Regions from separate parts of the Paraburkholderia sp. CNPSo 3281 genome, predicted to be linked through region 1. Evidence: predicted binding sites of a transcription regulator. Region 1 holds the regulator's gene; the other holds the start of a gene.
The links. Region 1 encodes FliA, which starts transcription of late flagellar genes. Its sites were predicted from a motif close to CTAAAGTTTNNNNNNNNNNNGCCGNTA; they were not measured.
Positions count from the first base shown of each region.

Region 2: a site for FliA is predicted at 3,302-3,328, ahead of M3I56_RS16905 (DUF4088 family protein). Genes of this name have one in related genera too.

Region 1 is NZ_JAMBPS010000073.1:21,349-26,973, reverse strand. Features, by position in the region: gene flhF (flagellar biosynthesis protein FlhF) at 1-841, shown strand, start outside; partial or broken gene M3I56_RS36555 (MinD/ParA family protein) at 834-1,616, shown strand; gene M3I56_RS36550 (RNA polymerase sigma factor FliA) at 1,976-2,707, shown strand; gene M3I56_RS36545 (flagella synthesis protein FlgN) at 2,872-3,315, opposite strand; gene flgM (flagellar biosynthesis anti-sigma factor FlgM) at 3,365-3,718, opposite strand; gene flgA (flagellar basal body P-ring formation chaperone FlgA) at 3,899-5,221, opposite strand; gene M3I56_RS36530 (flagellar basal body protein) at 5,469-5,625, shown strand, end outside.
Region 2 is NZ_JAMBPS010000014.1:122,640-128,264, forward strand. Features, by position in the region: gene fdxA (ferredoxin FdxA) at 1-138, shown strand, start outside; tRNA gene M3I56_RS16875 (tRNA-Asn) at 283-358, shown strand; tRNA gene M3I56_RS16880 (tRNA-Asn) at 441-516, shown strand; gene M3I56_RS16885 (CreA family protein) at 626-1,117, shown strand; gene M3I56_RS16890 (AraC family transcriptional regulator) at 1,146-2,093, shown strand; gene M3I56_RS16895 (AzlC family ABC transporter permease) at 2,241-2,960, shown strand; gene M3I56_RS16900 (AzlD domain-containing protein) at 2,957-3,280, shown strand; gene M3I56_RS16905 (DUF4088 family protein) at 3,415-4,176, shown strand; gene M3I56_RS16910 (ATP-dependent helicase) at 4,211-5,625, opposite strand, start outside.

The sequences.
Region 1 (5,625 bases):
CTTCTCGGCGCAGCTCGTAAAGATGATGATCGACCGCCTGCCCGAGGTGGAAACCGAAGAGGCCGGCGTGGAGTGGCTCCAGTCGGTGCTCGAATCGAACCTGCCCGTGCTCGAAGACGAAGAAGCGCTCATGGAGCGCGGCGGCGTGTTCGCGCTGATGGGCCCGACCGGCGTGGGCAAGACCACGACCACGGCGAAGCTCGCCGCGCGCTGCGTGATGCGCTTCGGCGCGAGCAAGGTGGCGCTCCTCACCACCGACAGCTACCGTATCGGCGGCCACGAGCAACTGCGTATCTTCGGCAAGATCCTCGGCGTTTCGGTGCACGCGGTGCGCGACGGCGCGGACCTCCAGCTCGCGCTCACCGAACTCAAGAACAAGCACATCGTGCTGATCGACACGATCGGCATGAGCCAGCGCGACCGCGCCGTGGCCGACCAGATCGCCATGCTGTGCGGCGCGGGCCGCCCGGTGCAGCGCCTTCTGCTGCTCTCGGCGACCAACCACGGCGACACGCTCAACGAAGTCGTGCAGGCCTACCAGAGCGGTCCGGATAACGCGCCGCTCACGGGCTGCATCCTCACCAAGCTCGATGAGGCGACCAACCTCGGCAGCGCGCTCGACACCGTGCTGCGCTACAAGCTGCCGGTGCATTACGTCTCCACGGGCCAGAAGGTCCCCGAGAACCTTTACGTGGCGACGCGCCGCTTCCTGATCCGCAGCGCTTTCTGCATTCCGCGAGAGAGTTCGCCGTTCGTGCCGCACGAAGACGATATCCCGGCGCTGCTGTCGGCACTCTCGACGCGTTCGAATTCGCAGGCTCACGAGGTCAGGTTTGGATAAGTTCGTAATCGATCAGGCCGAAGGGCTGCGGCGGCTTCTCGCGCGCGAAGGCTCGCGCGTGGTCGCGGTGACGGGCGGTGCAGGTTCGCCCGGGCGCACGACCACGGTGGTCAATCTCGCCGCGGCGCTCACCGCGCAGGGCAAAGACGTGCTCGTGATCGACGAGTGTCTGGGACCCCGCTCGGTCTGTGCGCTGGTGGGCGGCGTGCGCGGCGCAGGCAACTTCGCCGCCGTTATGCGCGGCGAGCGCACGCTCGAGGAAGCCGTGGGCCGCCATGCGCTCGGCTTCGGCGTGCTGGCCGCCTCGCGCGACAACCGGGCGCAGTACACGGCCGCGCAGCTGCAGAAGGTCATTTCGGGTCCCGCGGACATTGTCTTGATCGACGCGCAGCTCGACGCCGAAGGCGCGCTTTCGCCGCTCGCCATGCACGCGCACGACGTGCTGATCGTGATGCGCATCGGTGCGCAGTCGATCACGGACGCCTACGCGTGCATGAAACGGCTGCACTTCGCGCATGCGATCGCGCAGTTCCGCGTGCTCGCGAATCATGTGGCGAACGCGAGCGACGCGCAGGCCGCGATCGAGAACCTCGCGGGGGTGGCGAGCCGCTACCTGAGCGTGTCGCTCGACAGCGCCGGAAGCGTCGCCGCCGATCAGCACATGGCGCAGGCGCTCAGGCTCGCGCGCTGCATCGTCGATGCGTTTCCGTCGACGGCCGCCGCGCGCGATTTCCGCCACGTGGCCGCCGAATTGCCGCACTGGCCGATGCGACCCGCGGTCTCGGCGTGCTCGGCGGCCACGGCGCGCGCCAGCGCAGCGTTATTCGGCGCGACGGACGAAGTACATGAAGCGGCGGGCCAGGCACCCGCCGACGATCTGGACGGCGCGCCACAAGGCGGCGTCCAGCCCCACGCTACGCATGCAACAAACGCCGCACACAGCACGCTCGCCGCGAACGCCGATTCGTTCGTTGCGGCCGTGACGGGTGTGCATCCCGCACCCAACGCAACATCCGCGTCCGCGCCGTCCCATGTGGGCTGGCGGACCGATACGCCCGCGCAGCGGACGTCGCCGCAGCACGTCTGACGTGCGCACGACGACGCCAATAGGGGAGATGAGAAGTGGAGAGCACGATGTATAACGCTCAAGGAAAGATTTCGCAGGCCGACGTGCTCGCGAAGTACGCGCCGCTCGTCCGGCGGCTCGGCTTGCAGCTCGTCGCCAAGATGCCGGCGAGCGTGGACCTCGACGACCTGATCCAGGCCGGCATGATCGGCCTGCTCGACGCGGCCAACCGCTACAAGGAAGATCAGGGCGCGCAGTTCGAGACCTATGCGAGCCAGCGCATTCGCGGCGCAATGCTCGACGAGCTGCGCAGCAACGACTGGCTGCCGCGCAGCCTGCGCCGCACCTCGCGTGAAGTGGAAAGCGCGGTGCACAAGGTGGAGCAGCGGCTCGGGCGCTCGGCGAGCGAGACGGAGATCGCCGAGCATCTGAGCATGCCGCTCGACGAGTATCAGAGCATGCTGCAGGAACTGCACGGCAGCCAGCTCATCTACTACGAAGACTTCGACCGCTCCGCCGAGGACGAACCGTTCCTCGACCGCTACTGCGTCGATCATTCGGACCCGCTTTCGGCGCTGCTCGACGGCAGCCTGCGCGGCGCGCTCGTCGAGGCGATCGAGCGGCTGCCCGAGCGCGAGAAGCTGCTCATGTCGCTCTATTACGAGCACGGCATGAACCTGCGCGAAATCGGCGCGGTGATGGAGGTGAGCGAGTCGCGCGTGTGCCAGCTGCACAGCCAGGCGGTGGCGCGCTTGCGCACGCGGCTGCGCGAGATGTCGTGGGCCGGCCAGGAGAATTGAGGCGGTAGACGGTCTGCGCGGCTGCCGGCGCGGGCTGGTGCGGTGAAAGAGCCGAAGTGCGTGAGCGCTCCGGCTTTTTGTCGGTGCAGTGGACTCGCGCAAACAAAAAAGCCGAAGCATCGCCGCTTCGGCTTTTGTCTTTGGCGAACGATCTGCGTGCGCGCTTACAGCCCGAACGCCGGCAGACGTCCATCGGGACCGTACAGCATCGCGCCGTTGCCCGTTTCGCCGCGCAGGATCGAGAGCGCGCGGCGGTTATGCTCCATGCGCGTGCGGATCATCATGCCAATGGTGAGATTCTTGCGGCGCGCGCGCTCCGTCGACCCCTTGAGCAGCGCCCACTGGCTTGCAAGACGCGCATCGCCGTCGCAGGCCATTTCGATGCCCTTGCGGCCGCCTGGCAGGCCGAGGCCGGCCAGTTGCGCGTCGCGCGCCTTTTCCAGGCCCGCGAGACGCTGCGTGAGCGTCGTCTTCTGCTCGACGATCTGCGGCAGCGCCTCCATGCCGTCGGCCGACACGAGCGCCTTCTCTTCATAGGCGAGCAGCGACGCGAACGCCTCGACCGTGGCGTGTTCGTCGATCAGTGTGGCCAACAGGGCATCTTTCATTGCAAGGCACCAAAAAAGCGAGGTTTGCGCGGCGCTCGCGCATCGGGCTTCAGTTGCCCGACGTCGGCTTCATGAGGTCGCGCGCGGTCTGGATCACACCGTCGGCGATCTTGCCGGAATCGATCTGCAACGTGCCGTTGCGGATCGCGTCCTTGATCGACTGCACGTGCGCCGTGTCAATGTCGGCGGAACCGCTCGCCGCGAGCGAGCGCATCGTCGACGAGAGCGACGAGAGGCTCACGTTCGCGCCGCCTTGAGCGGCGGGAGTCGTGCTGCCTGCCGCGCCGGAGGTGGCCGCGGTGTCGGTGCTGGCGGCGCCTACGCCGGTCGAATCGGCTTGCGAGCGCGCGAGGCCATCCTGCAGCGTGCGCGGATCATTGCGGGTGGAGGAGTCAACTTTCACGATGGGCGTTCCTGATCGATTTGACCTTGATAACGGCACAGGTCGGGCCGAACTTTAGCCGAAAATCCCAACGTTACATGCTGTTACGTGTGCTGGCGCACCAAGCCGGAAACGGCCGGATCGGGCCGCCGGATGGGGCTCAGCGCACCCTGATCCGGCCCTTACCAGCGCTTACCGGCTCTAGATCTGGACCTGCACGGTACCTGCGTCCTTGACCACGCCCGAGATGATCTGGCCGGCGCTCGTGCGTACGCGCACCTGCTGGCCGGGCTCGGCGTTGTTAAGCGCGCTGCCCTCGGCGGAGATCGTGAAGTTGCTGCCTACGGCGATCACCTTGACCGTCTGTCCGATGACGACCGAGGCGGCGCTGCGCAGCATGTCGGTGCGCAGCGGCAGGCCCGCGGAAATGCGCGCGAGCGCGACGGCGCCCGTCGCCTGGTTGGGATCGGTGATGATGGTCTGCGGCAGGTTCGCGAGGTCCCCCGCGCGCGGCATGAAATCGGCGGCCGAAAGGGCTTCGCCCGCGCCGATCTGGCGCGAGGCCACGTAGTAGGTCACGTCCACGGCAATGCGCGCGCTCACATAGAGCGTCCACGGCTTCGCGCCGACGCAGCGCACGCCCACGGTCGTGTGTCCATAGGTGCGCGCGCCCGGCGGCATAAACGGCTCGAGCGAGGTGCAGGCGGCGAGGCCGCGCGGAAACACCGGTGCGACCGTGATGCTCACGTGGCCCGGCAAGCCCGCCGACTGCTGCTGCAGGAAGGCGAGCGCGACGGCGCGGATCGATTCGCCGTCCTGCTGGCCCGGCGGCGTGGCCTGCACGTTCGTGGCGACGGCGCTGGTATTGGGATTGGGCGGCGCGCCGGCGCTTGCGCTGGCAACCGGCTTCGCGCCCGCGAGCGTCGCCGCGCCGGCGTCCACGACCACCGGGGCGACGCGGTTCGCGGCGCTCGACAGGTTCACGCGCTGCAGCGCGCCCGCGTTGTTCGCATTGGCCGCCGGCACGCGCATGGGCTGGGCGCTCGCGCCCGGCGCGGGAACCGTGACGATGCGCGGCGCGTCGCCTTGGGACGCGCGCTCGCCGGGACCCGGAATCGTGATCATGCCGTTCGACTCGACGCCCGCGCGTGCATCCTCGGGCACGCCGCGCGAATTCAGATCGGCGTAGCTGGCCGCGCGCAGCGGCGCGGCCTCATTGGCGGGAGCGCTGCTGGCCGCCGCCGCGGCGGGCTTCTTCGCGTTGCTCGCGAGCAGCGCGTTCATCTGCGCGGCGTCGGCGCCCGAGCGGTCGCCGGGGCCCGCAATGAAGATCTGGCCGCCGGCGCCTTCAGGTTGCGCCGGAGTTTGTGCATGAGCGAGCGTGCCGCCAAAGGGCGCGCCGCCAAAGGGCGCTCCGCCCAAGGTGCAGGCGAGCACGCACGCCCAGGACGCGCGCCACGACAGCGCGCGCGCACGCCGCTCCAGGCCGGCGTGCGGCCTACGCAAGGTGGCAGTCTGCGGCATTGTCGTTCTCCATCGAATGCATTGACACGCCTCGCATTCTAGGCGGCGGCCCCCGCGCGCTAGCGTCGAATAGAGGGGCGCTTTACCGGCTATTCGTCCGATTGGTTCTTGCCACCCCCGCCTAATATTCCACTCCATGCGCAAAGGCCTTCGGACCACGCGCCTAACGTTTGCGCCGCTTTCCCCGCCTGTTGGCGAGCCCGCCGCGCTCACGCCGAATCCTTTTTCGTTTCACGGAGAACGCCCGATGCTGGACAAACTCGATGCCGAATTCGCCTTTGGGCGCGAAGCGCTCGATGTGCGCGCCACGCGGCAGGCATTGATCTCTTCGAACATCGCGAACGCCGACACGCCGGGCTACCAGGCGCGCGACGTGGACTTCGCGGCGTCGCTGGCCGGCGCGC
Region 2 (5,625 bases), on a different contig from region 1:
GGCGACCAGCAATCGTTCATCGAGCTGAACGCCGACCTCGCGAAGGGCTGGCCGAGCATCACCAAGACCAAGGCCCCGCTGCCGGAAGCCGACGAATTCAAGGACGTGAAGGACAAGCTCGCGCTGCTCGCACGCTAATCGCGCGCTGATCGCTTGTTCGGGGTGTCGCCCCGTCTCCTGTGTGGACAGTCCCTCGCGCAGCGGATTGCCCTAAACAGATCGCGACAGGGTATTGACAGGCCCAGCCAGACCCCATAGAATCTCGTTCTCTGCTTTTGTTGATCCCCGATAGCTCAGTCGGTAGAGCGCCGGACTGTTAATCCGTAGGTCCCTGGTTCGAGCCCAGGTCGGGGAGCCAAGATTCGCAAAAGCCCGTTCGTGTTGATCACAACGCACAACGGGTTTTTTTATGACGTAAAGCGTTGTAGCTGTACTGCTGTTCCCCGATAGCTCAGTCGGTAGAGCGCCGGACTGTTAATCCGTAGGTCCCTGGTTCGAGCCCAGGTCGGGGAGCCAAGATATCGAGGGGTTGCGTGTTTGCACGCAAACCCCTTTTTCTTTTGGTGCGCGCGTGGCGCGCGCCGCCCTCCCCGATAATGTCGCTTCGTCATCTTCGGGAATCCGCATGAAATCCACCCGCCTTGCCGCTCGCCTTGCGCGCCCGCTGCTCGCCTGCGCGAGCCTCGTCGCCTGCGCCGCCGCCCACGCCGAGCAGATCGGCAGTGTGAACACCAACTTCCGCATAACCGGCTCGGACAAGGTCGTGGTCGAGGCCTACGACGATCCGCAGGTGCCAGGCATTACCTGCTATGTCTCGCGCGCACGCACGGGCGGCGTGAAGGGCACGCTCGGCATTGCGGAAGATCCGACGGAGGCGTCGATCGCGTGCCGGCAGGTCGGGCCGATCTCGTTCGCTGGCCCGCTCAAACAGCAGGCCGACGTCTTCAACGAGCGCATGTCGCTCCTCTTCAAGACGTTGCACGTCGTGCGCGTGGTCGACGCGAAGCGCAACGCGCTCGTGTATCTGACCTACAGCGACCGCGTGGTGAGCGGCAGCGCCAAGAACAGTGTCACGGCCGTGCCGGTGCCCGCGGGCACGACGATTCCGCTGCGCTAAACTGGGGATCCGTGCAGGATCCTCCACCATGACCGATTCCCGTTTTCGAGACTCCGCCCGCTACTGGCGCACGCCGCTTCTGCCCGGCGCGGATCTCGTCACGGCCGAATACAACGAACATACGTTCGCGCCGCACTGGCACGAGGCCTACACGATCCCCGTGATCGAGGGCGGCGCGGAATGCTTTCGCTATCGCGGCACCCAGCATGTCGCCGCAACGGGCAGCGTACCGGTGATCAATCCGGGTGAGCTGCACACGGGTTCGCGCGCCGTCGAAGAAGGCTGGAGCTATCGGGTGATGTACGTGCCGATCGACTTCCTGCACGAGCTTGCCGGCGAAATCGCCGGGCGCACGCAGCCGCTGCCGTGGTTCGACGCCGAGGTGATCCACGATCTCGATCTCGCGCATCGGCTCTCGCGCGCTCACCGGCTGCTGGAAGCCGACGCTGACTGGCGGCGCGCCGCGGCCGTGCCGGAATCCGCCACGAGCGCCAGTCTGGCTGGCGTGACGGCGCTCCCCGCGCCTTCCGGCGCACCGCATGCCGCACCGCCTTCGACGCCGTGTGCCGATCTGCTCGCGGTGGAAGGCTCGCTGCTCGACGCGCTCTCGACGCTGCTCACGCGCTACGGCCGCACGCGCGAGGCGGCGCTCAGGCACGGTCCGAACGATCCGCGCGTGGAAACGATGAAGGCGCTCCTCGCCGCCGATCTCGCCACGCCGCTGCGCGTGGCCGATCTCGCCCAGGCGGTCGGCCTCTCGCCGTTTCACGCCACGCGGCTCTTCACGCAGGCGACCGGACTGCCGCCGCACGCCTGGCGCACCCAGCTGCGCCTGCAACGCGCCCTCGCCCCGCTGCGCGACGGCGCCACGGTCGCCGAAGTCGCGGCGGCGAGCGGTTTCACCGACCAGAGCCATTTCACGCGGCACTTTCGGCGCATGTTCGGCGTGCCGCCGGGGCGCTGGCAATCGTCCTGAACGCGCGAGCCCGCGTTCCGCCGCAAGAACGTACAAGCCACGCGTAAGGCCACCCGCTATGCTGTCCCCTTGTATCAGGAGGACAGCTTGACCACGCATCCCAACCGCCTTGCCGAATTCATCGCCGGCGCGCGCGACACGATCCCCATGATGATCGGCGCCGCGCCCTTCGGCGTGATCTTCGGCACGCTCGTCACCTCGGGCCCGCTTTCGCTCTGGCACGGCCAGTTCATGTCGCTCGCCGTGTTCGCAGGCTCCGCGCAGTTCATCGCGCTCGGGCTGATCGCCTCGCACGCGAGCTTCGCGGTGATTCTCGCCACCACGTTCATCGTGAACCTGCGGCACGTGCTCTACAGCGCGACGCTCGCGCCTTATGTCTCGCACCTGCCGCTGCGCTGGCGTCTCGTGCTCGGCGGCCTGCTCACCGACGAAGTCTTCGCTGTCGCGTGGACGCATTTCCGCCGCCATCCGCCCGGCGACGACGTTTCGCCGTGGCATTTCCTCGGTTCGGGGCTCTCGATGTACCTGAACTGGCAGCTCTGGACCGCGGCCGGCCTGCTGTTCGGCGCGGCGTTCCCGGGGCTGCAGTCGCTCGGCCTCGACTTCGCCATGGTCGCGACCTTCATCGCCATCGTCGTGCCGCAGCTCGTTGCCTTGCGCTACCTCGCCGCCGCCGCGACTGCGGGCGCGCTCGCCTTTTTCTGGCAGGGCTGGCCGTACAAGCTCGGGCTGCTCGGCGCCGTGCTCGCGGGCGTGGTCGTGGGTGTCGTGCTCTCGCGCCCGGGTTCCTCGCGCGGCGCACGCGCCGCCAGCGAGTCCCCCCGCAAGTCCCCCAACGTCCAGCGCACCGCAGGAGCCGGGCAATGAACTACGTCGTCCTGATTCTCGGCATGGCCCTCATCACCCTGGTCATTCGCACCGCGGTGTTCGTGCTCGGCGACCGGCTCGTGTTCCCACCGCTCGTGCGCACCGCGCTCGGCTTCGTGCCCGTCACCGTGCTCACGGCGATCATCGTGCCGATGGCGGTGTCGCCCCACGGACAGGGCGCCGAGCTGACCTGGCGCAACCCGCAGCTCGTCGGCGCGCTCGCGGCGATCGTCGTCAGCGCGCTCACGAAGCGCCCGCTCCTCACCATCGCGGTCGGGCTCGGCGTGTTCTTCCTCTGGCAAGGCGTCGTCCTGCGCTAGAGCCGCCTCTCGCCCCTTACGCTCAAGTTTCACCCCGGAGCGCCGTTAAACCCGACAAGGCCTGCTTTGGCAGGCCGCTGCTCGAACGGCGAGAGCACGCGAGAAGCGATAAGGATTACACCGGGGCAACCACAATGGGGCATATCACCCTCAACCTGAAGGACGAAACGCTTGCGTCGCTGCGCAAGGATTTCGACGCGTTCCTGCGCGTCTCGCTCAAACTCGACCCGCAGTTCGCCACGCCGGAATTCGAGGATTACCTGCGCGCGAAGCTGCTCGACAACATGACGCCGCTCACGGAGCACGCCGTGCAGCGGCTCCTGCAAGGCGGCCAGTACGCGTGGGCCAAGCGCACGCTCGACAAGGAATTCCCCGAGGTCGTCTCGATCCTGATGCGTCAGGCCGGCGAATTCGGTTTCGGCTTCGCGTCGCGGCCCGAGTGGACGCCCGACGAACTCTCGAAGCAGTGCCGCGACTGGGCGGCGGCCATCGTGAGCGAAGCCCAGGGCGACGACACGCTGGTCGATCCGCTGGCCGCGCAGATCAAGTCGGGCGTGCAGGATATCCAGGCGCTCGAAGAGTCGATGCAGACGCCCGCGTGGCGCCTCACCGAGTCGCTGCGTCAGCGTGTGTACGAAGCGAAGATCGGCTGTGAACAGGCTAGCGGCAGCGCGGCGCGCGAGCGTCTGGGCGAACTGCGCGGGCTGCTGAGGCTCGGCGTCACGCACGGCGTCTTCCAGAAGCAGGAAGCGCAACAGATCATGGAGTATCTGCGCCTGCTCAAGCCCGAGATTTTCGTCGAGGAACCCGACGACGTGTTCACGCGCCTTGCCGCGTGGATGCGCAACTTCTTCATGCCCCCCCAGCGCAGCACCGCGCGCGAGCAACGGCGCTAAGCAATGGCGCGCCGCCTGAAAACGGCGCGCGCCCCTAATCCCACATCTTCCTGAGCTTCGCGGCGATCACGACCTTCGCCTGCGCGGCAGCGGCGAGTCCCGCCGCGCTCGGCACGCTCGCCACGGGCGCGGGCGGCCACGCGCACGATTCGAACAGCGGCAGCATGGGCGTAGCGATGAAGCGCGTGCGCGAGGCCCACACGTGCCGGTCGCCCGACGCCACCTGATTGTGCACATAGAAGCGCTGTGGCACGACGATGTGCAGATCCTCCTTCGCGCGCGTCATCGCGACATAAAGCAGCCGCCGCTCCTCCTCCAGCTCCTCGTCGCTGCCCGCGCCGAGATCGGAAGGAATGCAGCCGTCCACGCCGTTGAGCACGAACACGTTGCGCCACTCCTGACCTTTCGCCGAATGGATCGTCGAGAGGATCAGATAGTCCTCGTCGAGCAGCGGATCGGCGGATTCGGCGCTCGTCGCGTCCGGCGGATCGAGCGTGAGTTCGGTGAGAAAACGCTCGCGCGAGGCGTAGGTGCTCGCAATGCTCTCCATCTGCAGCAAGTCGGCGAGACGCACCTGGGCGTCTTCGTGATTGCGCTCGAGATGCGGCTCGTACCAGCGCCGCACGCGCTCGAATTCGGCGGGCCACGGCGTCGAGCGCATCGAGAGGCTGTCGATGAGCGACGCAAACGCGGGCCAGTCCTCGGCCGCGCGCGGCGGCGGCGCGAAAGCCGCGAGCGCCTCGGCGGCGCGATACGCGCCCGTGCACGCGGCCACCTGGTCGAGCAGGCGCGCGGCGTTGACGGGCCCGACGCCCGGCAGCAATTGCGTCACGCGAAACCCCGCCACACGGTCGAGCGGATTCTCGGCCCAGCGCAGCACCGCCAGCACGTCTTTCACGTGCGCGGCGTCGAGAAAACGCAGTCCGCCGAACTTCACGAACGGGATATTGCGCCGCGCCAGTTCGATTTCGAGCGTCGCGCTGTGGTGCGCCGCGCGAAACAGCACGGCCTGCTGTTTGAGTGTCATGCCCGCTTCACGCGCCTCGAGAACCTGCTCGACGACGTAGCGAGCCTGGGTTGCCTCGTCGGCCACGGTGACGAGGCGCGGGCGCTGCTGCGAGGGGCGCTCGGTCCACAGGTTCTTGGTGAAGCGCTCGGCGGCGGCGTCGATCACGGCGTTCGAGGCGGCGAGGATCGGCGCCGTCGAACGGTAGTTGCGCTCGAGCGTCACCTGACGCGCGGGCGGGTCGAACTGCGCCGGGAAGTCGAGAATGTTGCGCACGGTCGCGCCGCGAAACGAATAGATTGCCTGGGCGTCGTCGCCGACCACGGTGAGGCCGCGGCCATTGGGCTTGAGCGCGAGCAGGATCGAGGCCTGCAGGCGGTTGGTGTCCTGGTATTCGTCGACGAGGATATGGTCGAAGCGGCCCGCGAGATCGGCGGCAATGG